2 regions of the Massilia sp. W12 genome follow, and region 2 is predicted to be linked to the other one. Evidence: predicted binding sites of a transcription regulator. Region 2 holds the regulator's gene; the other holds the start of a gene.

Region 1 (14,888 bases), 710 kb from region 2:
ATGTCTTCATAATTGCTGCTCATGGCTGAGCTGAGCTTGGCCGAATCCAGGGACAGGCTGCCATCTTTTTGGAAGGCGATGCCGATTTGCGACAGATTCGACAAACTCCCGCTCAAACCCGGAATTGCGGTCGATAACTGCTTTTTGACCTGGGTCTGAATTAACTGCGCAGTCGAGTCGCCCAGCAGCGGGCCGGCTTTCTTGGTCGCCGGATCATAGGAAATCAGGCTTTTAACCGTGGTGTTGAACTCGTTATACGCTTTGACAAAGGCTTGCACCCCGCTTTTTACGCCGCCGGTATCGCGCGCCACGGTCAAATTGGAAGTCCCGGTCTTGCTCACCGTCAGACTGACCCCCTGAATCGCATCCGTCACGGTATTGCTGTTGCTGCTGACCTCAATGCCGTTGACTGTCAACTTCGTGCTTTGCGCGGCGGAAATTTGATTCAATTTTTGCGTGCCGCCCGCGTCATAACTGAGCAAATCAGAAATTGTGGCGTCCGGGCTGCTGCCGCCAACATCGATTTTCAAGGTGGAACTGGCCCCGCTCTTGGTCGAGGAAATCACCAGATGATAGGGATTGCTGCCGGAACCATCCGAAATAATCGAAGCAGAAACACCGATATTGGCCTTGTTGATGGCGTCGCGGATACCCTGCAGTGAATTATTGCTTGAATCAATCGTCACCGTGCCAATGCTTTGATTCGCGTCGGCGGCAAAGCTGCTGCCGATATAGCTGCCGGCGGCGCCCGCGACCAGACCCGCCAGCGTGGCGTCATTGCCGGCCACCGTGATCGGCGTGGCGCTGCTGGACGCCAGCGTCACGCTGGCGGTGGTGGTGACTGTGGAGCCGCTGTTGGCGCTGCCGCTGTTGCCGATGCCGCCGGTGACTGTGCCCGAGATTGTTTCCGCCACCGTCAGATTTGCGCCCTCGGCGCTGAAAAATTGCAAGCTGCCGTCAGCGGCGTTGCCGCTGAAAGTGATATTCGCCGCCGCCAGCGCATTCGTGACGGCATTTGTGCCCGCCAGGGTGGCGTCCAGGCTGGCCGCTGTGACGCCGCTGCCGGCGCCCACGCCGCTGGCCTGGCTGGCGATTTCCACCCCGCCCACGCTCAGACTGTAAGTGCCGCTGCCGCTGGTGTCGATATCGCCGAATGTACTGGCCCCGCTGTTTCCAAACAGCGTCGCGCTGGTGGCGGTGGTGGAGGCGGTGGCGGTTACTCCGCTGGTGCTGGATTTTGCGTTAATCGCCGCCGCCAGCGCTTTCGCGCTCTTGGTGTTGCTGTCAGTACTGATGGCCACGCCGTTCAAACTCAAAGAACCGTCGGCAATGCCATTGCTGGCCACCGTGGCTGACAGATTGCTGCCAGCAATGCCAAACACACCGCCGGAAACTGTGCCGAAGCGGAAGGTGAGGGTGGTGCTGCCGCCGCCGCCAATCGCCGCTGTTGTGCTGGCTTTGCCGGCGGTGGCCAGGGCTTGCGACTGCGCCATTTGTTTGACATTGATGGCGTAAGAGCCGGCCACTGCTTTACTGGTCGCGCTCGCGCTCAACACCGCGCTGTCGCTGGCGTTGGCGGAGACCGATTGATAGGTCGCCTGATTTGATAAACTGCTCAAGGAAGATTGCAGGCTGGTGACGGCGCCGTTCAAGCTGCCAAGGGCGCTGATCTTGCCCTGCAAGGCGGTTTCCTTGGCATCGAGCTCTTTGAGGGGCTGAGCCTCGACCGCCATCAGCTTGGAAATCAAGCCGTTGATGTCGAGGCCGGAGCCAATGCCGGGGGAAGAAATGCCCACTTCAATCTCCTGTTTCAGAATGCTTCATTATTGTGGATTATCGGCATTGGCAAACCTGACTTTAGAGGGGAGAAAGCCTGCTTTTTCCTTTTCTTGACTGCTTTTTGCGTTATAGACGATTTATTGTGCAAAAGACAGAGTCAGGCCTCCGCCTGAGCGCTAAATGTGGAAAAAAGAGGTGAAAAGAGGAAAATCGGGCGTAAAGAAGCGCCTCTGCAGGCGCAAAGCATGCAGTCAAGGCGTTTGCCAACGCGAGCGCGTCAGGCGGAGTTCAGGCTTTTTGCTTAATCAATAAACCATGCACATTGTCCAAAGCCTTGGCGATTTCCAGTGCTTCATCAGAAGGAATCTGGCGTAATATTTCCTTGGTCTTGCGGTCCACCACCTTGATCACGGTGATGTTGGTGTCATCGTCAATTTTAAATTCAATATCCTGAGCCAGCGACTGCAACTGCTTATTGATATTTTTGACAGCCTCGTTCAACTTTTCCGGCGCAATCGCCGACTTGTTTTTTTCTACCGCCTTGTTGCTGTCAGCCGGGGTGGCGGCGTATTTTTCTTCCACCGCATTCGACGCATTGCTGGCAGCAGGCTGGGTTGTGGCCTGCGGCGGAGCGCCAGCGCGCTCATTGCGTTCGGCATACACCTGCCTCGGCTGAGCATTTGCGCCTATCGATTGGATATTCATGATCTACATCCTTCGCGAAAATTCCCCGGACGGAACCAGTCCGGCCAGGGAACCCTTCAACTTGAGTAATCCGCGTCTTTCGACGTTTATCCGGCGCCGCCGCCCAAGGCCGCGCCGCCGGTTTGCGCCGATTAACCGCGCAACAGCGACAATACGCCGTTGGGCAGAGAGTTGGCCTGCGCCAACATCGCTGTACCGGCCTGCTGCAGGATCTGGCCACGGGTCAGTTTTGCTGTTTCCGAGGCGAAGTCAGTATCCTGAATCCGGCTGCGCGATGCAGACAGGTTTTCAGACGTGGTTTGCACACTCACAACCGCGCTTTCAAAACGTGATTGCAATGCGCCGTAGGTAGCGCGCTGGCCATTCACTGCCGCCAAACCGGAGTCCACAATCTTCAGTGCGGCTTGAGCGCCGGACACGGTTGAGACGTCAACCGTCGAGATCGTGTTGAGGGTGGCGGAAGCGCCGGTGAAGTCAGTTGCAGTAATCGTGCCGCCCACAGCAAAACCCTTGTCAGAATTCAAACGCACGTAACCGATCGAGGTGGTGGAGTTGGTCGCGCCGCCGGCCACGGTGTAAGCCGCGCCCTGATTCGTGCCATCCGCCGCCAGGTTTTGATTGTCAAACGAAGCGGTTGCGTTCGTGCTGTTATTCTGAATCGAGATGTTATTGCCGGTGGAGTTGGTCAGGATGATGCCGTTGCTGGCGTCATTGATCTTGGCCGACACGCCGGTTTTGGAAGAAGCGTCATTGATCGCCGACACTGCAGCAGCCAGACCGCCGCTGGTGTTGGAGGTCACAGCAAAGGACACGTTGGCCGCAGTTGCGTTGTCCGAGGTGATCGCCAGAGAATAAGATTCACCTGCGGTGAAGCTCAACTGGGTTTTGGTTTCGGCGTCCGCTGTCACACCGGTCACTGCTGCATAGCCGTTTACAGTGGCGGCCACTGTTTTTGCAGTGTCCGAGGCTGTTACCGTCACAGACTGGGTGGACAAACCTTGAATGTCGAACGTGCCGGCAGTGTAAGCCACTGCAGCAGTATCGCCAGCCGCCACGCCATTGGTGCGGTATTCATTATTGCCGTAGTTATTGGTGCGGAAGTTGGCGGTGGTGGCGGTAATGGTCTGGCCGGCATTCGCGCCGACTTGGAACTGCGCCGAACCAAAGCTGCCGTCGAGCAATTTGAGGCCGTTGAATTCCGAAGTTTGCGCAATACGGTCGGCTTCGTTCAAGAGCTGACCGACTTCAGCCTGGATCGCTTTACGGTCGCCGGCTGAGTTCGTCGCATTCGCGGATTGCACCGCCAGTTCGCGCACACGCTGCAGAATGTCGCCGGTGGATTGCAACGAGCCTTCAGCAGTTTGCAGCAGCGAGATACCGTCGTTGGAATTGCGCTTGGCCTGATCCAGACCGCGGATTTGCGACGTGAAGCGTTCGGAAATCGCCAAGCCTGCAGCGTCGTCTTTTGCACTGTTAATACGCAAACCGGAAGACAGCCGTTGCAAAGAAGTGGACAGGGCCGATTGCGAGGTGTTGAGGTTGCGTTGTGCATTCAACGACGAGATATTGGTATTAATTACTGCAACCATGGTATTTCTCCTTTGATTGTCTTGCTATTGGCCTGCAGGCCAGCTTCGACCTTGGTCTGCCTCTGGCGCTTCGAGGCACTTAAACCGCAGTTGTACCGGGTATCGGATCGTCTTGTGAAAAATTGATAGCCGCCAGCAAAGAAAATTTTTTTATTCCGCTCTCAAGTCCTGCGCCTGATGCACGCTTAGACGGCGCATCCTGGCAAAACTTTAGGGTTAAAAAAAGAAAAAAATGCGCGAAGGAGAGCGTTTTTTTTCGTTTTTTTTCTTCCTATTTATTAAATGCCTGCTAGCATTGTTTCCGTGAGGAAATTTTTATTCACGCCGCACAGCCTTTATCGGCACGCCAACAGTGGGAGTTGATGTGCCGGGAGTTGTGGAAATTTATCCACAAAGAAACGTGTCCCGGAATGCGGAAATAATTGTTAACAAGTGAGATTTTCATGCAAAACAATTTGCACTCCGGCCTAAAGTTCGCAAGAACACAGACGTTAAGAAGGCAAGCGCAGTCTCGGCTGAAGTTGTGAAGGCAGCGGCAGCAAGAGTATTCGGTAGGGCGGTGAGCCGGGAAGTGAGTAAGGACCGTTTCCTGTAGCCCCTTGTTAAACGGGAACTATCTAGTAGTACCAAGGAGAAGAAAAATGGCCTCAATCTTGGATGGGATGACAACATCACAGATCGCCGAGCTGACCACCGCCCAGATCGCAGCTCTGGGTACGAGCGATTATGCAACGATGTCCACCAGTCAGGTCGGTGCACTGACCACAACCCAGATCACAGCAATAAAAACAGCACAGATTGCGGCGCTTTCCAGCGCAGGGATTTCCGCGCTGACCACCTCGCACATTGATGTGCTCTCCACCAGTCAAGTGAATGCCTTCCGCACCAGCCAGCTGGCCAGCATGGGCACTTCGCAAGTGGTGGCGATCACAACCACCGATCTGGCCTCGATGCGGACATCGCAAATCGTCGCCCTCGGCACAACCAATATCGCCGAACTGGGCACCTCGCAAATCAGCGCGCTGACCACCAGCCAGACAGCGAACCTGACCACAGGTCAAGTCAACGCCCTGGGCACCACGCAAATTGAAGCGATGGATACGGCAGATGTGGCAGCCTTGCGCTCGGCGCAGGTGGCGGCGCTGGGAACCAGCGCCGTTTCCACGTTTACCACCAGCCAATTCCAGGCATTGAGCACCAACGCTGTCGCGAATATGGGCACCAGCAATGTGGCGGCGCTGACCACCACACAGATTGACGCCATCCTGACCCGTCAATTAGCGGCCTTGACCACCGCCAGCGTGTCCAATCTCGGCACCTCACAATTAGTGGCCATCAACTCCGGCGCCATTGCCGCCTTGACCACCGCACAATCCGCAGCCTTGGGTTCGACCCAGGTTGAAGCACTGACCACTGCCCAGATCGCAGCGATGGAAACTGCCGACATGGCAGCCGTGAATTCGAGCGGCATCGCCGCCCTGGGCACCAGCCAAATCGATGTCATGACCACGGCGCAGACAGCCAATCTGCGCACGGCGCAATTGACCGCCCTGGGCACCACGGCAATCGCCGCAGTCACCACCTCCAATTTTATGGTGTTGGGCACCACGGCAATCGCCGCCCTGGGCACCAGCGCAGTCGCTGCGCTGACCACCTCGCAAATGGAAGTGATGAAGACATCGCAATTTGCTGCGATGCGGACTTCGCAAATCGTCGAATTGGGCACCAGTCAGTTTGCCGCAGTCGGCACATCAAATATCGCCGCGATACGCACGGCGCAGATTGCGGCGTTGGGCACAACAGTTGTTGAGAGTTTGTCAACGAGTCAAATAGCGGCGCTGACGACAGGTGCGATAGCGAGTATGGGAACATCCAATGCGGCGGCGCTTGGCACCACGCAAGTTGATGCATTACTCACCCGGCAGGTGGCTGCGTTTACGACGAGTCAGTTATCAAACCTGGGAACTTCCGCTGTCGCCGCCATCACCACTGGCGGCATTGCCGCTTTCACGACTGCGCAGGCTGCCGCACTCACCACCTCCCAGGTGGAAGCGCTGACCACCTCGCAAGTCGGGGCGATGGAAACCGCCGATTTTGCTGCGCTGAACACATCCAATATCGCCGCGCTGACCACATCGCAGATTGATGTGCTGACCACGGCGCAAGTGGCGAATATGCGCACCTCGCAAGTGGTGGCGCTGGAAACCTCGGATCTGGTGGCGCTGTCCACTTCCAACGTGGCCGAAATCAGAACCACCGGCCTGGCGGCGATGGGCACCACGCAGGTGGTGGAATTGACCACCAGCCAGATTGCCGCTTTGCGCAGCTCGCAAGTGGCGGCGATGACCACTACCCAGGTGTCCTCGCTTGGCACCTCGCAAATGGCGGCGATGGAAACCACCGATGTGGCGGCCTTGCGCACCGCGCAAGTCGCCGCGCTCGGCTCTTCTGCAGTCGCCGCGCTTGACACCAGTCAAATCACGGCCTTCGGCTCCAGCAGCATCGCAGCCCTGTCCACCACCAGCGTGGCAGCCCTGGGCACGACTCAGATTGACTCGATGCTGACGCGCCATGTGGCGGCCTTCACCACCTCGCAAATCACCTCGCTGGGCACCACGCAATTTACCGCGATTGGCACCACCGCGATCAGCGCCTTGCGCACAGCGCAAATCGCCGCCCTCGGCACCACGGTGGTCGAAGCGATGACTTCGAGCCAGTTTGGCGCACTGTCCACCAGCGGCCTGGCCGCGATGGGCACCAGTAATGTGGCGGTGTTGGGCACCACGCAAGTGGATGCGATGACGACTGCGCAGGCAGCCGGCTTGCGCACCGCGCAAATCGCCGCGCTCGGCACCTCGGCGGTGCAGGGTTTGTCCACCTCCAATCTGAGCGCCTTGCGCAGCAGCCAGGTCGCCGCCTTGGGCACGACTGCGGTGGAAGCGTTGACTACCAGCCAGATCGGTTCGCTGCGCAGCTCGCACATCGCTGGCATGACCACCGGTCAGATCGCCGCCCTGGGCACTACGCAGTTGGTGGAAATCAACACATCCGGCATCGCCGCGCTGCGCACCGCGCAAGTGGCTGCGCTGGGCACCACGGCGGTCGAAGCGCTGACCACCACCCAGATTCAGGCGCTCACTACCGGGGCTATCGCAGCACTCGGCACCAGCAATGTGGCGGCTTTGGGCACGACCCAGATCGATGCCTTGCTGACCCGTCAGGTGGCGGCTTTGACCACAGCTGAATTGAGCAACCTTGGCACCTCGGCAGTGGCGGCGATCCAAACCTCGGGTGTGGCAGCCTTGACCACTGCGCAGGCGGCAGCGCTGACCACCAGCCAGGTCGAAGCCTTGACCACCAGCCAGGTGATGGCGATGGAAACGGCAGACTTTGCCGCCCTGGGCACCTCGAATATCGCAGCCTTGGGCACCAGCCAGTACGATGTGCTGACCACGGCCCAGGTGGCGAATATGCGCAGCGCGCAAGTGGCGGCGTTGGAAACCTCGGATCTGGTGGCGATCTCCACCACGAATCTGGCGGAAATGCGCACCAGCAACCTGATTGTGCTGGGCACTACAGCCTTTGTCGAACTGACTACCAGCCAGATTGGCGGCCTGCGCAGCTCGCAAGTGGCGGCGCTGTCCACCACCCAGCTCAATGTGCTGACCACCAGTCAGGCGGTGTCGATGGAAACCACCGATGTCGCGGCCTTGCGCTCGACGCAGGTGGCGGTGCTCGGATCTTCTGCCGTGGCGGCGTTTGACACCAGTCAGATCACAGCCTTGACCACCAGCGCTGTGGCGGCCTTGTCCACGACCAGCGTCTCCGGTCTGGCCACCACCCAAATCGACGCCTTGCTGACGCGTCAGGTGGCGGCTTTCACCACCACCCAGTTGACGACCCTGGGCACGACGCAATTCGCCGCGATCGGCACCAGCGCCATCAACGCCTTGCGCACCGCGCAAATCGCCGCCCTCGGCACCTCGGTGGTCGAAGCCATGACTTCCAGCCAGTTTGGCGCACTGTCCACCAGCGGCCTGGCTGCGATGGGCACCACCAATGTGTCGGTGTTGGGCACCACTCAGGTGGATGTCATGACGACGGCGCAGGCAGCCGGCTTGCGCACTGCGCAAATCGCCGCGCTCGGCACCTCGGCGGTTGAAGGCTTGTCCACCTCCAACTTGAGCGCCTTGCGCAGCAGCCAGATTGCGGCCTTGGGCACCACCGCCGTGACCGCGCTGACTTCCAGCCAGATCGGTTCCTTGCGCAGCTCGCACATCGCCGGCATGACCACGGGTCAGATTGCCGCCCTGGGCACTTCGCAGCTGGTGGAAATCAACACATCCGGCATCGCCGCAATGCGCACCGCGCAAGTGGCGGCCTTGGGCACCACGGCGGTCGGAGCGCTGAGCACTACGCAGATCCAGGCGCTCACCACAGCAGCTATCGTGGCGCTGGGCACCAGCAATGTGGCGGCCCTGGGCACGACGCAAGTCGATGCCTTCCTGACCCGTCATGTGGCGGCGCTGACCACTGCGGCATTGAGCAATATGGGCACCTCGGCTGTGGCCGCAATCCAGACCTCGGGTGTGGCGGCCTTGACCACGGCGCAGGCAGCCGCGCTGACCACCAGCCAGGTTGAAGCCTTGACCACCAGCCAGGTGATGGCGGTGGAAACGGCGGACTTCGCGGCCTTGGGCACATCAAATGTGGCGGCGCTGACCACCTCGCAAGTCGATGTGCTGACCACGGCGCAAGTGGCGAATATGCGCACCGCTCAGGTGTTTGCGCTGGAAACCTCGGATCTGGTGGCGCTCTCCACGGCCAATGTGGCGGCGCTTACCACCGCCGGCATCGCGGCCATGAGCACCACGCAAGTGGTTGAATTGACCACCAGTCAAATCGAAGGTATGCGGACTTCGCAAGTGGCGGCCATGACCACCACCCAGGTTTCCTCACTGGGCACCTCGCAGATTGCGGTGATGGAAACCAGTGATGTGGCGGCCTTGCGCACCGCGCAGATCGCAGCTCTGGGCACTTCGGCGGTCTCGACTCTGGGCACCAGTCAGATTCAAGCACTGGGCACCAGCGCCACGGCGGCGATCACCACCTCCGGTATTGAGTCGCTTGGCACGACGCAGATTGAAGCCTTGTTGACGCGTCAGGTGGCGGCCTTCACCACCAGCCAATTCACCGCGCTGGGCACCAGCCAGGTGGTGGCGATAAGTACGGCCTCGATTGCAGCGCTGCGCACCGCGCAAGTGGCGGCCCTGGGCACCTCGGCGATCGAAGCCCTGACCACCTCGCAAATCCAGGTGATGACCACCGCCGCCTTCGCTGCGATGAACACCTCGGGTGTGGCGACGCTCGGTTCGACCCAGGTTGATTCGATGACCAGCGCGCAACTGGCCGGTCTGCGCACCGCGCAAGTGGCGGCGCTGACCACCACGGCGGTGGCGGCAATCGCCACCAGCAGCCTGGCGGCGATGAGCTCGACCCAGATCAATGCGCTGGGCACCACCGCCTTCGTCGAACTGACCACCAGTCAGATCGAAGCGCTGCGCAGCTCGCAAGTGGCGGCGCTGTCCACCACCGCGATTGCAGCCTTGACCACCAGTCAGGCGGTCGCGCTGGAAACCATCGACCTGTTGGCGATGCGCACCTCGCAGATTGTGGCGATTGGCACCTCGGCGCTGTCGAACTTCACGACCAGCCAGATCGCGGCGATGTCCACCCGCCAGGTGGAAGCGCTGACCACGACGCAGATTGCAAATCTGACCACAACCCAGATTTCCTACCTGCAGATGGGTACGCCGGTGGTGCTGGATGTGAACGGCGACGGGGTCATGACCAGCAGCATCTCCTCCGGCGTGCAGTTCGATCTGTTCGGCTCCGGTCAGGCAGTCGCCACCGGCTGGGTGGATAAGAACGACGGCTTGCTGGCGATGGATCGGGATGGCGACGGCATGATCAGCAGCGGTACTGAGTTGTTCGGCTCGGCCACCACCCTGTCCAACGGTCAGAAAGCGCATGACGGTTATCAAGCCTTGCGCGATCTGGATCAGAACAAGGATGGCGTGATCGATAAGAATGACGCCGCCTTCGAAGATCTGCGCGTCTGGGTCGATGGCAACGGCGACGGCGTCAGCCAGGCTGGTGAAGTCAAGAGCCTGGAAGCGATGGGCATCGCCAAGATCAACACCCATGCCGATAAGGCAGCGGTGAAGAACAACGGCAACTGGGTGGGCTTGACCTCAAGCTACGAAACGGTTGACGGTAAGAGCCATGCCACCGCCGACGTCTGGTTCGTGGCCGACAAGAACGGCAAGGCTGACACCTTGCGCGATCAGGTCAGCAGTCTGGCGCAAGGCATCAGCGGCTTCCAGGAAGCGCTCAAGGCCGGCGACACCGCCAAGCTCAATCAATTGCTGCAAGGCAGTGAAGTGAGCAAGACCCTGGCGGCCAACCAGCTCAGCGTGGCGCAAATGGTGGATCTGCTCAAGCAGTTCGATGCCGGCAAGTCGCATCAACATGCTGCGGTGGATCTGGGTAATAAACACGAGCTTGATAACCCGTTCGCCAAAGGCATCCTGGGTATCAAACACTAAGGCATAAAGCGGTGCGGCTGCCAGGCTTCGGGCAGCCGTGACGGGTTGGCGGCGCTGTGCAAGCAGCGCCGCCTTTTTCTTTTGGAGCCGTCAAAAACGCAGCGCCCGGCCTTGCTGCGCAGAAATACCATGCTTTGTCCCATGTATTCCCATCTTTGCAAGCTTCAAAGCCCGGCTACACTGGAGCCAGATGATGCTAATGTAGTAACAATGTTGTGCCGCGCATACACAGCCATGATTTGCTGGGAAATGCGGCAAACAGCGGCGTCAGCCATGGCATACTGCAGCAGCAGGGCTTTTTGCAGGTGGCAGCAAAATGGCGCAGAAAATGTGCAAGGGTAAGCTTAGGCAGGCAAAGACGCATAACAGATAATGGGATGCAGCGACCAGGACAAGCAAGCATGCAAGAGAAATTTCCACATACCGTCGTGCAATGTCTGACAGCGGTGGCGCAGCACCATGGCTTGCAAATCAATCCTGAACGATTGATTGATGACTATGCCTTGCGCGCCGAAGAGCCGCAAGACGCGTTGATCTTGCGCATGGCGGCTGATATCGGCTTGAAAGCCAGCGTCACCCATTTGAGCTGGCAAGGCTTGCTCTCGCAACAGGGCGTGTTTCCTTTTTTAGCGCGCTTGCAAAATCAGCGCGCCGTGATTGTGGTAGGGGTGCGCGGCGAGGGGGAACAGGCCAAAGTTGCGCTGCTTGATCCGCTGGAAAACGATGCCGGCATTATTTTGCTCTCGGAAGAGCAATTTTCCACCCAATGGAAAGGGCAGGTCATCTTCTTAAAGCGCAAACACGCGCTGACCGATCCGAATCAACCGTTTTCCCTGCGTTGGTTCATCCCGGAAATCCTGAAACAAAAAGCCGCCTTCCGCGATATTGCCTTAGCCGCCATCGCCATGCACTTTCTGGCCCTCTCTTCGCCGGTATTTTTCCAGCTGGTGATTGATAAAGTGCTGGTGCACCAAAGCCTGTCCACCCTGACTGTGCTGGGCGTGGGCGTGATTTTGGCGCTGGCGTTTGACGCCGGTTTCAGCTTTTTGCGCCAGATACTGACCTTGGCCGCCACTAATAAGATAGACATCCGCATCACGCGCCGCACTTTTTCCCACTTGCTCTCGCTGCCGATTGATTATTTTGAAACCAATACCGCTGGCGTCATTACGCGCCACATGCAGCAGCTGGAAAAAATCCGTAATTTCCTCACCGGGCGCCTGTTTTTCACCGGCCTGGATTGCACCGCCTTGCTGATTTTCTTACCGATTCTGTTCAGCTATTCCGTCAAGCTGGCCATGATTGTGCTGTTTTTCACCCTCATCATCAGCATCATTGTGGCGCTGATGGTGCCGCCGTTTCAGCGCCGCTTAAATGATTTGTACTCCGCCGAAGGGCGCCGTCAGGCCATGCTGGTGGAAACCATACACGGCATGCGCACTGTGAAAGCGCTGGCCTTGGAGCCGGCCCAGCGCCGCGTCTGGGATCAGCGTTCCGCCGAAGCGATTCAAATGCATTACCGGGTCGGCCAGATCTCGATTACCGGCAGCTCGATCACCGATTTTTTAGGCAAATTGCTGCCGGTGGTGATCATCATCATCGGCGCGCAGGACGTTTTCGAGCAAAACCTGACTGTCGGCGCCTTGATCGCGTTCCAGATGATCTCCGGGCGCGTTGTCTCGCCGCTGTTGCAAATCGTCAGCCTGGTGAATGAATATCAGGAAACCGCCTTATCCGTGCGCATGCTGGGCGAAGTCATGAACCGCGCGCCCGAAGGACGCGCCGGGGCAGGGGGCTTGCGCCCGCAATTACAAGGCGAAATCAGCTTTGATGAAGTGACCTTCCGCTATCCAGGCGCCGCCAACAGCGCGTTAAACCGCGCCAGCTTCACCATCGGCGCCGGGCAAGTGGTGGGGATTGTCGGCAGAAGCGGCTCCGGCAAAACCACCGTCACCAAATTGATCCAGGGCTTGTACGGCGTGCAGGAAGGCATTGTGCGTTTTGACGGGGTGGATGCGCGCGAAATTGAGCTGTCCCATTTGCGGCGGCAGGTCGGCGTGGTGCTGCAGGAAAATTTCCTCTTCCGTGGCACGGTGCGGGAAAACATTTGCGCCGCCAAGCCTGACGCCACCTTTGAAGAAATTGTGGCCGCCGCGCAAGCTGCTGGCGCCGATGAATTCATCGAACGCCTGGCGCAAGGTTACGACACCTTGCTGGAAGAAAACGCCTCGAACCTGTCCGGTGGGCAAAAACAGCGCTTATCCATTGCGCGCTCCTTGCTGGCCAAGCCGAGAATCTTGATTTTGGACGAAGCCGCCAGCGCGCTCGACCCTGAAAGCGAAGCGATTTTTATCCGCAATCTGTCAAAAATCGCGATTGGCCGCACCGTCGTCATGATTTCGCACCGCTTATCGACCTTAGTCAATGCCGACCGCATCCTGGTCATGCAATATGGGCGCTTGATGGACAGTGGCCGGCATGAAGAATTATTGCAGCGTTGTCAAACCTACCAACAGCTATGGAACCAGCAAACAAGCCACCTGTGAAGGCGCAGCGCAAGGATTCCCTGGCGGTGGAATTCCTGGCCGATGCCGACGAATTGGAGCGCACCCCGCTGCCGCGTATGGCGCGCTTAACCCTGCATCTGATGTTGCTGGCTTTTATCAGCTTCATTTTGTGGGCCAATTTCTCTGAAGTGGATCGGGTTGTGATCGCCAAGGGCAAGCTGGTCAATCCTGCCCCTAACATCATCGTCCAGCCCTTGGGCACTTCGATTATTCAAAGCATCGATGTGCGCGTCGGGCAGGTCGTGCGCAAAGGGGAAAAACTGGCGATGCTTGACGCCACCTTCACCCAGGCCAATGAAAGCCAGATCAAAAACCGCATCAAGAGCCTGGAAATTCAGCAGCGCACCTTGCGCAATGAGTTGGAAGGACTCGCTTTGCACGACGGCGGCAAAGACGCCGACGCCAATTTGCAAAACAATTTATCCAGCGAACGGCGCGCCAATCTCTCGGCCCAGCGCAAACGCCTGGAAGAAGGCAAGGCGCGCATCAGCGCCACCCAGGAAAGCAATAAACGCGAGCAAAGCGTACTGCAAGACCGCATGCGCGCGGCGCGCGAAATGGAAAGCATGCAAGAAAAACTGGTCGAGCAAAACTTCGGCGCCAAAGCGCAATTGCTGGCTGCGCGCGACAGACGCCTGGAAATCGAACGCGATTTGCTCACCGCGAAAAACCGCGAACAGGAATTAAAGCGCGATCTGGCCGCATTGGATGCCGAACTGTCCGCCTTGGAAAAAGGCTGGCGGCAAAAGCAAATGGAAGAGTTGCTGACCATCACGCGCGAGCGCGATGCGCTGGCCGAAGAGTTGCAAAAAGCGAATAAGCGCAGCCGCCTGGAAACCCTGTACGCACCGGCTGACGGCGTGGTGCTGGAAATCACCAAGCTTTCGCAAGGCTCGATCATCAAAGAAGCCGAACCCATGCTCACCATCGTGCCGCTGGGCGCTGAGATGGAAGCGGATATCCAGATTGATTCGGTGGATGTGGGCTATGTCAAACCGGGCGATAAAGTGCACGTCAAGCTCGACGCCTTTCCCTTCCAGCGCCATGGCATGCTGGATGGCGAAGTGCGCACCATCAGCGAAGACGCATTCCGCCGCGAAACCAATTCCGCGCCCGGCATGGAAGCGTATTACCAGACCAGGGTTGCGATGAAGCATTTGAAATTGAAAAACATGGGCCCGCGCACCCGGCTGTTGCCGGGCATGACCTTGAGTGCGGAAATAGTGGTAGGCAAACGTTCGGTGATGTCTTATTTGATCTGGCCCTTGACCAAGGCGCTGGATGAATCGATCCGTGAGCCGTGAGGCTTTTTGGCAGCAACCGTCATGCCTTCTGGCATGGCATGAACACAACGGGAACACGCTATGCTTAACGATAAAACCATCCTCATCACCGGCGGCACAGGTTCATTTGGCAAGCAATTCGTCAAGACGATTTTGAGCCGCTTTACGCCGAAAAAAGTAATCGTGTATTCGCGCGACGAACTCAAGCAATATGAAATGGCGCAAACCTTCAACGCCCCGCAAATGCGCTATTTCATTGGCGATGTGCGCGACCAGTCGCGTCTCAAACAGGCCATGGACGGGGTGGATTATGTGATTCACGCGGCCGCCTTAAAGCATGTCCCGGTGGCGGAATAC
Region 2 (14,888 bases):
GCGCAATCCGCTTTGCGCCGGCGCGCTTTCCACCACCACCTCGGGCTTGGCTTGGGCGTTGCGCGCGCTTTGCGCCTGGGCCGGGGTAAGCAGCGCCAGCAGCACAATCAGGAGCAGGAATTTAGCCATTTGCAGACTCCCCTCAAAATGGCAAGACGCTCATAAACAAGCGCGAAATCATGGAGGTGAAGCTGGCCCGGTCGATTTGCGTATTGGTGCGGTATTCGACCCGCGCATCGGCCACTTTGGAAGATGCAATCGTGTTGCCGGGCTGGATATTATCCGGACTGATCACGCCTGATACGCGGATGAATTCCGTGCCCTTGTCCAAGGCCAATTGTTTTTCCCCGGCCACCACCAGATTGCCATTCGGCAGCACGTCGATCACGGTGGCGGAAATGGTGCCGGTGAAGGTATTGCTGGCGTTTTCGGTGTCTTTGTCTTCAAATTTATTCGCGGTGGTGGCGGTCAGGCGCGCGCCTTGCATGGTTTTCAGCGGAAAGCCGGTGACAGTCGGCACGGACACCGCTGCGCTGCCGCTCTTGCTGCCGCTGCTGGAGGCGGATTTAATCGCCGAGGTCGATTCGCTGATGGTGATGGTGATGCTGTCGCCCACCATGCGCGCGCGGCGGTCTTCAAACATCGGGCGGTATGCCGTGCCCTGGAAAATGGCGCCGCTTAAAGCCTGCACCGGCTCTGGCGAAACCGGGCGCGCGGTGCGCGGCGTGCTGATGATTGAGGTCGGGGTGGCGGCGCAGCCGGCCAATAACACGGCAAGTCCGAGGGCTTGGTAATGCAACAGTTTCATGACAGCCTCCGGTATCAGAGTTGCGACAGTTTTTGCAGCATTTGATCAGAGGTGGTGATCGCTTTGCTGTTGATTTCATAGGCGCGCTGGGTCTGGATCATGCTGACCAGTTCTTCCACCACATTCACATTCGAGGTTTCGATATAGCCCTGGATCAAGATCCCGGCCCCATTCGTGCCCGGGGTATTGGTGTTGGGGGCGCCGGATGCGCCGGTTTCCACATACAGGTTTTCGCCCTTGCTCTCCAAACCGGCTGGATTGATGAAGGTGGCCAGTTGCAAGCTGCCGATCTGGGTCGGGGTCGGGCTGCCGGCGGTGGTGATTGAGACCGTGCCATCGCGGCCAATCGACAAACTTTGCGCATTATTGGGCACCGTGATCGCGGGCGACACCACATACCCGCTGGCGGTCACCAGCTGACCGTTGGCGTCGGTCTGGAAGGAGCCGTCACGGGTGTAAGCCAGCGTGCCGTCGGGCAGCGAGACTTGCAAAAAACCGGCCCCGTTGATGGCCACGTCTTTGTCGTTATTGGTCTGCTGCAAATTGCCCTGGGTCTGAATGCGCTCGGTCGCCACCGGGCGCACGCCGGTGCCGAGTTGCAAGCCGGAAGGCAGGCTGGTTTGTTGCGAGGTTTGGCCGCCGGGCTGGCGCAGGTTTTGATACAGCAAATCTTCAAACACGGCGCGCGAACGCTTAAAGCCGGTGGTCGAGACATTCGCCAGATTATTGGCGATCACATCGAGCTGGGTTTGTTGCGCATCCAACCCGGTTTTGGAAATCCACAGCGAACGTATCATGATTCCTCCTGGCGCCTGATGCCAGGCGCCCGGGATGGACGCCTGTGTGCCTTGAGGATAATTATGCGGCGAAGGAGATTAATTCAAACTCAGGATCTGACCGGCTTTTGCCGCGTTATTCTCGGCGTTTTTGAGCAAACTCATTTGCGTTTCAAACTGGCGCGCTATGCTGATCATATCGACCATGCAGTCAATCATATTCACATTCGAGCCTTCCAGCGCGCCGCCGGCGATTTTGACAGTGGGATCCACTTCGGCTTCCTGTCCGTTTTTGAGGCGGAATAAGCCATCCGCGCCGCGCTCCAATTCCCCGGGTGGCGGATTAACCAGTTTGATGCGCCCCATTTCGGTCGAGGCGCCTGGTTTGAAGCCGTTCGCGATGCCGGAAATCGTGCCGTCGCGGCCAATACTGATCGAAACTTCCGGGGTGATCGTGATCGGCCCGCCCTCGCCTTGCACATTCAAGCCGGATGCCGTTTGCAGCAAACCATTCTCACTCACTTTCAAGGCCCCGTGCCGGGTATAGGCTTCGCTGCCGTCCGGCATTTGCACCGCAATCCAGCCCGGCCCATGCAAGGCGACATCGAGTTCGCGCCCGGTATGTTGAATTGCGCCGGGCGTGAAGTCGCTGCCAACGGTGGAATCGACCACCATGGTGCGGGTCGGCAAACCGGAGGAAACCACCGGCACAGCGCGAAAGCTGTCGAGCTGGGCGCGAAATCCGTTGGTGGAGACATTCGCCAGATTGTGCGAATTGGTGGCTTGCTTTTCCAGAATATGGCGCGCGCCTGTCATTGCGGTATAAATCAGCTTGTCCATATGCCGCCTCTTGCATGGTGATGGGCGCGCCAAGCCCGGCCTTGCACGCAACAAGGCAGGTTTGGCGAACGTCCCGGTTTGAGCGCAATATTTAACGCAGGTTGACCAGGGTTTGCAGCACAGAGTCCTGGGTCTTAATGGTTTGCGCATTGGCCTGATACACCCGTTGCGCGGTAATCATTTCCACCAGTTCCTGGGTCAAGTCAACATTGGAATCTTCCACCGCCGAGGCTTGCAACACGCCCAGGCTGGCGGAGTTGGGCACGCCGACCAGGGCCGCGCCGGAGGCAGCGGTTTCGGCCCAGGCGTTATTGCCCAGCGGCGCCAAGCCATTCGGGTTGGTGAAGTTGGCCAACACCAATTGCGCCAGCACATTCGATTGCCCATTGGTATAGCGCGCCACCATCAAGCCATCCGAGCTGGTGGAAAAACCTGACAAGCGGCCCGAGGTGTAACCATCCTGCTTTAAGGCGTTGGTGCTGAAATTGGAGCCGAATTGGGTGGTGCCGGAGTAATCGACTTCCATCGAAATCGGGCTTAACGCGCCGGTCGGCGGGTGCACCGGAATATCGACGCGGAACGGCATGCCGGCCTTGGTCGCGGTGTCCAGCGCGCCCAGGGGAGTAAACACCAGCCGCGCGATCGGGGCCGGCGGCGCTAACAGCGGATTGGCCGGGGTGCCGATGGTGACAGCGGAAATCACCGATGCGCGGGTGGCGTTGGGGTCCGCCGCTTCGGCATCGCCGGCATCAGCAGCATTATCCTGGAAGGTGGCGAGCCTTTCGAGCCGCACCGCCACCTGCGTCAGCGCTTCAGCTTGCGCGATTTGATCCGGCGTCACCGCTGCCGCTCTTGCCGCATCAGCTGTAGTGCGCGCCGCCGTCGCGTCGGCCTGGGTGGCGTTGGCCAATGCGCGCACAGCAGCGGCGATCGAAGCCGGCGTCGGGGGCGGGTCGACCACGCGGTCGGCGTCATTCGCCGCTTCACGCACAGTCAGACTGGAGCGCTCAATCCCATCGCTGGTGGCGTACACATCCCAGGTGCTGGGGCCGGTTTTGACATAAAACGTTTGCATCACGTGCGGATTGCCCAGCGTATCGAAAATATTCACCGAAGTTGCGCTGTTATAACTGGTCGGCACGTCCGGGCTGAACGGCGCATCGCGCGGCACTTGTGCGCGCGAGTCCAGATTCAGCACCGCTGCGACTTTTTCTGTGACTTTCGGCGGCAGGTCGGCGGTATTGACTTGCAGCGAAACCGGCGCGCCGGTGGACAGCACGCCCAGCGCATTGGCCATATACCCGGTCAGATTCGCCCCTTGCGCATTCACAATATAGCCATTGCGGTCAAGCTGGAATTGGCCATTGCGCGAATATTGCGCCGTGCCGTTATAGGTCATGCGGAAAAAACCGCCGCCATTGATGGCGATGTCGAGCGGGTTGTTGGAATTGCCGATATTGCCCTGCGTGAATTGCTGGGCGATATTCACCACCTTGGTGCCGATACCGGCCTGATTGCCGGTCGCGCCGGTGAGTGAGCTGGCGTACACGTCTGCAAACTGGGCTTTGGACAGTTTGAAACCGACCGTGCTGGCGTTCGCCACATTATTACCAATCACGTCCAGCGATTTCGCTGCGCCATTCAGACCACTCAAACCTTGTTGGAAACTCATGATGTTCTCCTGTCTTGCTGCCTGCTGAATTCAATCCGCCCTGCTTACAGAATCTGCCGCACCTTGGACAGTTCCACCGGCCCCACGCCATCCACATTCACCTTCACCCCCTGCACCCCGGAGGTAATGCTGCTGACCATGCCAAAACTCAAGGGTTGCACGCTCTCGACTTTTTTATCGCCGATCATCGCTTCGACTTTGATGGTGTAGCGGCCATCGCTTTGCTGCACCCCGTTATCGCTGAAACCATCCCAGGTCATCGGCGCCACACCCACATCCTGACCGCCCAGATCGACCGATTTCAAGACCTGACCCGAGCCATTGACGATGGACACTTTGACACTGTCCGCCGGCTCCGGGATATCCACCCCGAAAATCGCCTTGCCCTTATCCAGCACCAATTGATTGCCTGGCGTCAGCACGCCATGGCCGATCAGGGATGCGGACTGCAAAGACTGGGTAGAAGCATAGCTATCCTGCAAGCTTTTCATGGCCTCATTGAGCTTATCAATCCCGGTCACGGTGGATAATTGCGCCATCTGACTGGTGACTTGCGCATTGTCCATCGGGCTCAAGGGATCTTGATTTTTCATCTGCGACACCAACAGGGTCAGAAAGCGGTTTTGCACTTCTTCCGCACTGGTGCCCTTGGCGGCGCTGGCCGACTTTGGATTCATACTCTGCATCAGATTATCTGACACGCTATTGATGGAATTCGCCATAACAGATCTCCAGCTTCACATCATTGACCAATGGTCAGGGTTTTCAAGGCCATGGTCTTGGCGGCGTTGAATGTCTCGACATTATTTTGATACGAGCGCGAGGCAGACAGCATATTGACCATTTCATCGACCACATTCACATTCGGCATCGCCACATAGCCGCGTTCATCGGCCAGCGGGCTTTTCGGGTCATACACCATTTTAGGCAGAGATGCATCTTCCACCACCTGTTTTACACGCACCCCTTGCGCATTGCTGGCGTCCACCGCCTGCGCCTCAAACACCACCTGTTTGGCGCGATACGGCTGCCCGTTTGCGCTGGTGGCCGAATCAGCATTGGCCAGATTGCTGGCCACCACATTCAAGCGCTGCGCCTGTGCGCTCATGGCGCTGCCGGCGACGTTAAAAATATTGAAGAGTGACATCTGTGCGCTCCCTCAGGTCACTTATTGACCGCCGGTGATGGCTGTCAGCATGCCACGGATCTGGCTGTTGACAAACGTCACCGCCGCCTCATAACGCAAAGCATTGTCGGCAAACTGGGTGCGCTCGACATCCATATCCACCGTATTGCCATCGACCGCGCCCTGCACCTCAGGCCGGTATAACAGCGGCGCGCCGCCCGGCCCCACATCCTGCGCCTGCAAATGACGCGGCGCCGTGCGCGCCAGGGCCGCCGGCCCCGGGCCGGACATGGCGCTGCTGAGCGCCTCGCTGAAATTAAAATCGCGCGCCTTGTAATTCGGCGTGTCCGCATTGGCGATATTGCTGGCCAGCACCCTTTGCCGCTCTGAGCGCAAGGACAGCACTGATTCGTTATAGCGGAAGTGTTGGTCGAGTTTGCCTATCATGTTCAGCTCCAATGTTGCCGACGGACATCTTTTTACGATGCCTGTCATCTTAGGCCCGCCAGTCCGCGCGCAAAGCGTCAAGAAAGGCGGGAAAAGCGGCCCAGTTCAGGCTTTGCCTTTACGCCTGCCAGCCTACAATCAAGCCGTCTGCCTGATTTGCTGGAGCACACAATGAAACCCGGATACCTCTATATAGTTATTGGACTTGCGCTGTGCGGCGCGGCGCGCGCGCAAAGCCTGCCGCAGCGCCAGGATTTAGAGCAAATGCGCTTAGTGGCGCAGAGCTGGCTGGAGCAGCAAAGCCGCAATGCGCCCGGCCCGCTCAGCATCAACGTGACGCCGTTTGATGCGCGGCTGCACTTGCCGGCCTGCGCCCAACTGCAAGCCTATACCCCGCAAGGCGCCAAACCCTGGGGTAAAACCCTGGTCGGGGTGCGTTGCATGCAACCGGCCTGGCAAGCGTTCACCCAGGCCCACGTCAGCGTGCAAGTGGCCTATGTCAGCGCCAACAGCGCGCTGGCTCCGGGCCAGATTCTGCAGGCCGAACACTTGAGCATGCAGCAAGGCGATCTGGCCAATTTGCCGCCCGGCGTGCTGACTGATATGCAACAGGCGCTGGGCAAGCAAAGCAGCCACAGCATCAGCGCCGGCCAAGCCATCAGCGCACGTCAACTGCGCCAGCCGGCATTGATTCAACATGGACAACAGGTGAAACTGGTCGCCAGCGGGGCCGGATTCGCGCTGCAAGGCGAAGGGCGCGCTGTCGGCGGCGCCAGCCTGGGCGGTGCGGTGACGGTAAAATTGGCAAATGGGCAACAGATCAGCGGACTGGCCCAAGCAGAAGGCGTGGTTGCGGTGCAGTTTTAAGCCCGCCGCGCCGGGCTGATGATTATGCACAATTGCAACGGACAAGCTTGAAAATAAAACAGCAATTCGTCGATCCCGGCGCGCTGCGTTTATAGTAGATGCTGGCATAAGCGGCAGAAACTGCAAAAGGCGCGCAGTTTGCTAAAGTTTGCGCGGCACGCGCCGATAAACAAGCAGAACCCGGGGAAACCTGCCCCAACCAATCGAGGAAACTGCTGTGAAAATTACCGATTCACTCAAAGGCCAGACCGGTTTGCCGGTCAGCCAAGGTCAGTCTCAGACGGCCACGGCGCGTAACGCCGACAAGGCCGGCACTGCGACAACGACGGCAGCGACGGACAGCGTGCGTCTGTCTTCCCAGCTGCAGTCGTTGGAAGGAAAGATCGCCAGCAGCAATGTGTTCGACGCGAAAAAAGTCGAAAAAATCAAGCTGGCGATTGCCGACGGTCAATTCCAGGTCAATTCGGAAAAAGTGGCCGATGGATTATTGGAAACAGTGAAAGACTTGCTGCACTCGCGCAAGCGTTGATTCAGGCGGAAATACCAATGAATGCATCTTCCGGCAATACCGGCTATCAATTAGACAGCGGCATGCAGGCCGAGCGCGCCGTCATGGCGGACTTGCTGGAAACCTTGCAACAAGAGCAAAACAGCCTGATTGCCGCCGATGTTGAACAATTGCTCCAGCTTACTGAGCAAAAAAATCAACTGGTGCAGCGCGCATCAGCATTGTCGCAACAAAGACTGAACGCACTGGCCGCCGCCGGCTTTGCCCAGGAAGAAGCCAATATGGCAGCCTGGCTGACGCGTCTGGGCCGCAGCGAATTGCAACAATCCTGGCACAGCCTGCTCGACTTGACACGTCAGGCCAAAGAAATCAACCGCTTGAACGGCATGCTGATCAATCGCCAGCTGGCGAATACGCAAAACGCCCTGCAAGCCTTGCAACCCCCTTCCGCCGCGACACCGGCGCAACATCTTTACGGCCCCAGCGGCCACTCCACCTTGAGCCAGGGTTCACGCCGTCTGGTGATAGGCTGACACTGGCAAGAGACTCACACGCCAAGTTGACAGACAGCTTGGCGCACCTGCTTCAGCAGCGCATATTTACCAGTGCAGGCTTAAAACAGCCCGCCGCCCTTCTTTTGCATAAAGCGCAACAACTCACGCTCATCCTCACTCAGGAATTGCTCAACAAACTGGCGCGCGCTCTTTTCTTCCCGCTCGCGGCAGCGCTGTTCTTCCATATACTCCTTCAGCCATTGCTTCAACGCCTGCGGTTCAGCCAATTCTTCCAATTGTTGATTCAAATCCATCAGATCCTCATCCAATTCCTGTATCAACTGGAATAAATAAGGCATTTGCTGCGCAGCTTCAGGCATATTGTCGCCACGCCCGGACTCGATCAACATCTGCGGGAAGCGCAACTCAAAAATGCTGAAGATGGTTTGCAATTCGTGCCTCAACTCTTCGTGCTGCTCAGTCAAAATCTTGTTGAAATGCTTCAGCCGCTCGCCATCCAAGGCATTGATGGCGGCGGCGTCGATTTGCTCAACCTCCCATTGCAATTCCAACAGGCGCAACAAGTCTTTATTGTCATACGCCACATTCACCCGGCTCATCAATTCGGTTTTGCGCTTGCGCTCGTTCTCATCCGGCGCGCGATCCGGGTGCAAAGCAGCGGCCAGCTTGCGATACACTTCGCGCAAACTCTGGCTTAATTGTTGCTCGGCCAAGGCCTGCGCCGCCTCACGTTGCAAGGCACGCTTATCCGGCTTGGCGCTTTTGGCCTGTTCATCGGCATCAGCTTGCCGTTCCTTTTGCGCCTGCGCTTGTTCAGCCAGCATTTTCAAAAACGCTTCTGGATTGCGGAAATCAACTTCTTCTGTGAACTCTTGCCCCGTGATTTCCGCCATCATGGCTTGCAAGCTGCTTTGCATGCCTTCTTCCACCACATCATAGTTTTTCCCGTGATAGCGCGCATACAGGCACTTGAGTTCCGGGTTCGGTTGATGCGCCAATAATTCCTCAAGCAGGGAATGGATCAGCTGGAGCAGGAATTTCTTTTCTGCTTTACTGAATTTCTGTTGCAGATAAGCCTGATCAAGCAAACGCAGCAAAGCTTGTTGCCGGTCTTTGTATGCAAGCACTTTCGGCGCAAATTTTTCCTGATAGTGCTGCTGATACATGGGAAGCAGCACTTCCCAATCTTTGATTTGGGTGCGCAACTTCTGGATCTTTTTGGTCAGCTGATTGAACAGCTTTTGCCCTTTGTTCAAAGTCTTGCCCTTACTGCCAGCGGCAATTTTCAAGGTGATGGTGGTTTCAGGTGGGCGTCGTGTCATGCTGGAATGTGCGGGCGGCTTATGAGATGGGTGTCAAATTATAGGCTTTCAGTTTTACCTTTACGCCTTGCATCATAAAAAAGTAAGGCATCCAAGTTTGCCAACCCCAAAAAATACGGCGTGGCTGCAAACAACCCTGCCCGGGCTGGCCGCGCCAAGTCTGTTTTTCCGCACACATTGCCGAAGCAGGCACAGTGCCGGCCATGGTGCGACAGATTCTACTGCGCCCCCATATTTGCTCCATATTTGCAGCGCATCATGTCTTTCATCGCAACCGTACCCAAGCAAAGGAAGACAACATGGCGCTGACAATTGCCTATTGCCCCTCAACCACTGAAGTCACCGCAGAAGACGACAATCTGGTCTATGGCGCATTGAATGATATCCGCATGGCCTGTGAGGCCGAAATTTGTATCAACGATGGCAATGCCAAACTCGGGCGGCTCGATACTGCGGGCGGCCGCCTGTACGTGGTCGGCCATGGCAATGGCGGCAGCGCGATCGGCGCTCATCATCATGAAAGCGCAGGCGCGCATGCCCTGGTGCAGCAATTATTGGAAGAAGGCATGCCGAAAAACCCGAAAAACCAGATTTTGATTCATCTGCACGCCTGCGCCACCGGGGCATCGGTGCGCGTCGCATATCACTTCAAACATAAACAACCGTATGTCGAACGGTTCTGCCGCGCCTTGCGTGAAGCCGGCTGCAGCAATTTCAAAGTGGTCGGCTATGCCGGTTTTGTCAACAATCTGGGACGGGTATCCACCAAGTACAACACCAGCGACGAAAGCAAGCGCAATTTTAATCAAGGCAGCATGCATAAAAATCTGAAGCTCGACGATGAAATTCTGGTGGTGTACGAAGTCACCACCACGGATTACAACAAGATTCATGGCAGCAAATGGAAACAGGAGGTCAGCCATCCGCTCGAAGGCTGGTGGCCGGAGACGTATTACGAAATCCATAAAGTCCCATAAAACAAACGCCGCATTTCCGGCGCCGGACAGCGCCATTCATCACAATACAGGAGCAAAACATGACCGTTATCGCCTATCACACCGGAACCCGGATGGTGAAAGCCAGTGAAGATATGGATGTCTATTATTCAATGCAAGATCTCAAATTGCGCTGCAACGCCAGCATCACCTGGCACAATGGCGCAGCCGGGCTGGAGCGGCTTGATACGCCGGGCGGCGAATTATATGTGGTGGGACATGGCCACGCCGGCGGCCGCATCGGCGCCCATGGCCATCCCTCAGTCGGCGCCCGCACCCTGCTGCGTCAATTGACTGAAGAAGGCTTGCCAGTCAATCCCGCGAATCTGATCACGATCTACCTGCACGCCTGTGCTACCGGGGCCTCGGTGCGCACCAATTATTGTTTATGGCGCAAAGACCCGTATGCCGAGCGCTTTGCCGCCGCGCTGGTGGATGCCGGTTTTAATAATTTCCACGTGGTGGGCTACGCCGGCTTTTTGAACTCATCCGGCCAGATGTGCATGAGTTATCACGTACAAAACGCCAGCAAACGGGAGTTTTCCGGGCTGGAACACCGGCAAGGCCACAATACGGACAAAGAAATCGTGTTTTTGGTGAAAGACGGCGATTACAGCAAAATCAGTGGCGCGAACTGGCAGCAGTTTTATAACAAACGCCGCAAAAATTCGCTCCTGCTCGATATCCGCAAAGTATGAGGCGGCCCCGCTCAGGGCGCAACGGCGGGCAGCGGGCCGCTGGTCGGCACTTCCACCACCTGATCGGGAATGCCGGTCAAAATTGTGATATTCACGCGCCGGTTACGCGCCCGTCCCTCGGCCTGATTATTATCGGCCACCGGACGGGTGGCGGCGTGTCCCACCGCACTCATGCGCTTTTCATCCACCCCGGCCTCAATAAATAAGCGCACCACGGCGGATGCGCGCGCGCTGGATAATTCCCAATTGGAAGCAAACAGCGCATTCGCAATCGGCAGATTATCGGTGTGCCCCTCGACTTGAATCGCGTGCTCATCCTCGCTCATCACAGTGGCCACCAAACGCAGGGTTTGATCAGACTCCGGCGAAAGACGCGCCTCACCGGGGGCAAACAAGACGCTGGCGTTGATTTCCACACTCACCCCGCGCACGCCCTGAGTGACGCGCACCTTGCCTTCTTTTTCCAGCGGGGCCAAGACTTTTTGCAGATTGCGCGCCATTTGCGTCATGGCGATACGCTCGCGTTTGATCGCTTCAGAGCGCTTGCGGCTGGCGATCTGCTGCGGCGTGATCAGGGGGATGGTATCCGGCCCGGGCTGGCCGGCGCGCGCAGCGCCAAACTCTGAACCCAGCGCGTCGGACAAAATTTTGTACTTGCCTTCATTCACCGAGGAAATCGCATACATCACCACAAAGAAGGCAAACAAGAGCGTAATAAAATCGGCGTAGGACACCAGCCAGCGTTCGCGGTTTTCAGGCGGTTCCTCGGGTTTGCGCCGCGCCATATGCTAGTCTCCCCAATGCGTGACGCGTTCCTCCACCACCCGCGTATTATCGCCGCTGGCGATATCCACAAACACCGACACCATGTGCTCACGCAGCGTGGTTTCGCGCTGCAACAGGGTGCGCAATTTGACGCCAATCGGCAAAAACACCAGATTCGCCAAGCCCACGCCGTAAATCGTGGCGACAAACGCGACGGCGATCCCGCTGCCCAATTTGGACGGTTCGGATAAATTGCCCATCACATGAATCAAGCCCAGCACCGCGCCCATGATGCCGATGGTCGGCGCATAACCGCCGGCGGCTTCCCAGATGCGCACCGCCTGCTGCTCGGCGCTTTCCCAGGCATTGATATCCTCTTCCAGAATCTCACGCAATTTGGCCGGCGCCACCCCGTCCACAATCAGACGCAAACCCTTGGCTTGAAACGGATCTTTGACCGCCTTGGCGTAGCGCTCCAGACTCAACATGCCTTCGCGCCTGGCGACTAAACTCCAGTTGGTCAGCTCACGCCCGATTTCCAGACTGCGATCAGGCGGCGGCTTAAACACCCAGCGCAGCATCAGCAGGCCACGGCGGAAAGCGCGCGGACGGCTTTGCAACAACACCGCCGCCAGCGTGCCGACCACCACCACCAGCATGGCGGTAGGTTGCAGCAAGACGGCAAGCTTGCCGCCTTCGAGCAACTGACCGCCTAACAGCGCAGCCAGGCCGAGCGCTAAGCCGGCTACACTTCCCCAGTCCACTTTTGCTCCCGCAAGGCGGCGCGCAGGCGCGCCACCGCCTGGGTATGCAATTGACTCACGCGCGATTCAGACACGCCCATCACCGCGCCGATTTCCTTCAAATTCAATTCCTGCTCGTAATACAAGCCCATTAAAAGCTTTTCGCGCTCAGGCAAACCGTCAATCGCCTGGATCACCGCCAGCCGGAAATCATCCTGCAACAGACTTTGCAAAGGGTCGCTGCCCTCGTCCACCAGATGGCGGTCAAGGAAATTGTCGCTGCCCTCACCATCATGGAAATCTTCGTAATACACCAGCTGATGGCCGCCGCTGTCGGACAGCATCTCCTGATATTCGGAAAGGGAAATTTTGAGCATCTTGGCGACTTCAGATTCGCTCGGCGGGTGGCCTAAACGCTGCTGCAAAATACTCATTGCTTCCTCGATCTTGCGCATATTCTGCCGCACGCTTCTGGGCATCCAGTCGCTGCTGCGCAACTCATCGAGCATAGCGCCCCGGATGCGCAACACGGCATAGGTTTCAAATTGGGCCCCGTGGGTCTCTTCATAGCGGCCAATGGCGTCTAACAGACCCATCATGCCCGCCTGGATCAAATCATCCACTTCGACGCTGGGCGGCAGCTTCGCCTTCATTTGATGGGCGAGCTTTTTGACCAGCGGCGCATGCATCTCCAGCAGGTGATCTTTTTCCGTTTTCCCTTTGGCCGTGTACATGTTTTATGGTTGTGGCTATCAAGTTCCGGCAAGCCTTGCGGAAAACGCCCCGCCCCGCTCGCCAGCCATCTGCGGCCATCCTGGAACCACACGCAGGCGGCCTGCCAAACGGCGATAAGCAACCGATGCCCCCGCCAAGGGAAAAGCATCGATCACCGCCTTGCCCAGGCGCGCCGCACGATAGACATATTCATCAGCAGGCACACTGCCCATTGATTTCAATTCCACCGCCAGATACCGGCTCGCTGCCCGGGCCATATTATCGTATACCAGTTTTGCTTCGCTTTCACTGGCGCCCGTCACCAGTATACCGAAAGGACGGCGGCCAAGGGTAAGACTGATGCTTTTGATCAATGCATAGCCGGCTTTTATTGAACGCGCGCTGTTGGATACCTGCAGCACGATCTCATTTTCAGCCATGGCTGGCAAGGCAAAACCGCAGGCCGGATCAAATTCCGCCTCCAGCACCAGTACGCTGGCGCGTTTGCACAGAGTGGAAAAGGCTTGATTCAAGGCTTGTCTGGCCGCCGGCAGCAGGCGGCGCGGGTTGATGCTGTGCGGCGCCAGCGTCGCCACTTGAAAGCCTTGCGGCGCCTGGCGCAGCATTTGATCCAGCTCGCACGCGTGTTGCGCCAGATCGGACAGCGCCGGGCCTTGCGCCAGACCGAGCCGGTTGGCCACGCTGCGGCTATGGCAACATGTGTCGAGCAAAACCACATCGGTGCCGGTGTCTGAGAGCGAGGCGCAGAGATTGACCAGCATCGCGCTGCGGTCTTCCTGATCAGTGGCGGAAAGAAAAGTGACAATCCGTGGCCGCGCCCCGGCCAGCATGCGGCGCAGGCCCTCGGCCTGATCGAAATCGAAATTAGCCAAGGCGCACCTCCATCGAGCGATTGTCCTCACGCTGCCGCGCCATCGCCATCACCAGCGGCAATTCAGCATCTTGCAGCTGATTGGCGCTGTTGTTATTGCGCAATGCGCGGTCAAGCAGGAATTGACGTTCAGCCAGGTGCAGGTCTTCCGGCACACGCTGGCCGTTAGCGACGTAATACAACAACAATTTGTGACGGATCACCACATCCAGCGCATTGCCAATGGTGGCGGCTTCATCCAGCTTGGTCAAAATCGCCCCCGCCAGCCCCGTCCCCTGATACGCGCGCACCACTTCATGCAGGGTTTCGCCGGTGGAAGTCGCGTTCAGACAGAGCAAACGCTGCACCGGCTCATCGGCGGCGGCCAGCATGGCGGCCTGTTCCTGCACCATCTGATCGCGCTGGCTGACGCCAATGGTGTCGATCAAAACCGTATGCTTGCCGCGCAACTCGCGCAAAGCGATGCGCAAATCGCTTTCGTCTTTCACGCTGTGCACCATCACGCCCAGAATTTTGCCGTAGATGCGCAATTGCTCATGCCCGCCGATACGGTAGCCGTCAGTGGTGATCAGGGCCAGCTTGTCGGCGCCATGCCGCATCACGCAACGCGCCGCCAGCTTGGCGGTGCTGGTGGTTTTGCCAACCCCGGTCGGGCCGACCAGAGCGAACACGCCGCCTTTTTCCAACACTTCATGCTCATTTTTCAGGGTTTGAATATTGCGCTCCAACACCCCGCGAATCCATTGCATGGCCTGCTCTTCATTACCGGCCTGCGGCATTTTTTCCGTTAAGAAGCGGGACAGATTCGGTGAAAAGCCCGCACTCAGCAATTCGCGCAGCACTTGCGCCTTATGCGGCTCGCGTTTTTGCGTCGCGCCCCAGGCGATTTCCGCCAACTGGGTTTCCATCAGATCGCGCATGGCGCGGATCTCGTTGCGCATTTCCGCCATTTCCGTCTCACAATTGCGCACCGGCTGCGCGGCCTGAGCCGGCGCCGCTGCCGGGGCCGCCTGGCGCACCGCGCTGTCACTGCGGCTGCGCGGCGCGGCGCGCTCCTGCACCCGCTCAGGGGCCATGCGTTCCGGCTGCATACGTTCGGATTGCATACGTTCCGGCTGCTGCCCGCGCATGGTTTGCGCACCGGCGCGGCTGGCGAAACTCTCGGCGCGGCTGCCGGCCAGATTGCCCGGCGCCTGAGCC

What was found. Region 2 encodes FliA, which starts transcription of late flagellar genes. Its sites were predicted from a motif close to CTAAAGTTTNNNNNNNNNNNGCCGNTA; they were not measured.
Region 1: a site for FliA is predicted at 4,541-4,567, ahead of V8J88_RS08835 (heme utilization protein). Genes of this name have one in related genera too.

What each region holds. Positions count from the first base shown of each region.
Region 1 covers NZ_CP147776.1:2,193,463-2,208,350, forward strand. The annotation lists gene fliD (flagellar filament capping protein FliD) at 1-1,796, opposite strand, end outside; gene V8J88_RS08825 (flagellar protein FlaG) at 2,068-2,484, opposite strand; gene V8J88_RS08830 (flagellin) at 2,616-4,073, opposite strand; gene V8J88_RS08835 (heme utilization protein) at 4,736-10,681, shown strand; gene V8J88_RS08840 (peptidase domain-containing ABC transporter) at 11,083-13,227, shown strand; gene V8J88_RS08845 (HlyD family type I secretion periplasmic adaptor subunit) at 13,200-14,552, shown strand; gene pseB (UDP-N-acetylglucosamine 4,6-dehydratase (inverting)) at 14,613-14,888, shown strand, end outside.
Region 2 covers NZ_CP147776.1:1,486,506-1,501,393, reverse strand. The annotation lists gene V8J88_RS06095 (flagellar basal body P-ring protein FlgI) at 1-129, opposite strand, end outside; gene V8J88_RS06090 (flagellar basal body L-ring protein FlgH) at 143-808, opposite strand; gene flgG (flagellar basal-body rod protein FlgG) at 823-1,605, opposite strand; gene flgF (flagellar basal-body rod protein FlgF) at 1,684-2,424, opposite strand; gene V8J88_RS06075 (flagellar hook protein FlgE) at 2,516-4,096, opposite strand; gene V8J88_RS06070 (flagellar hook assembly protein FlgD) at 4,141-4,818, opposite strand; gene flgC (flagellar basal body rod protein FlgC) at 4,839-5,243, opposite strand; gene flgB (flagellar basal body rod protein FlgB) at 5,265-5,669, opposite strand; gene flgA (flagellar basal body P-ring formation chaperone FlgA) at 5,841-6,536, shown strand; gene flgM (flagellar biosynthesis anti-sigma factor FlgM) at 6,754-7,065, shown strand; gene V8J88_RS06045 (flagellar protein FlgN) at 7,083-7,577, shown strand; gene V8J88_RS06040 (hypothetical protein) at 7,658-8,881, opposite strand; gene V8J88_RS06035 (hypothetical protein) at 9,181-9,858, shown strand; gene V8J88_RS06030 (hypothetical protein) at 9,918-10,574, shown strand; gene motD (flagellar motor protein MotD) at 10,586-11,359, opposite strand; gene V8J88_RS06020 (flagellar motor protein) at 11,363-12,103, opposite strand; gene V8J88_RS06015 (RNA polymerase sigma factor FliA) at 12,085-12,816, opposite strand; gene V8J88_RS06010 (antiactivator of flagellar biosynthesis FleN protein) at 12,835-13,689, opposite strand; gene flhF (flagellar biosynthesis protein FlhF) at 13,682-14,888, opposite strand, start outside.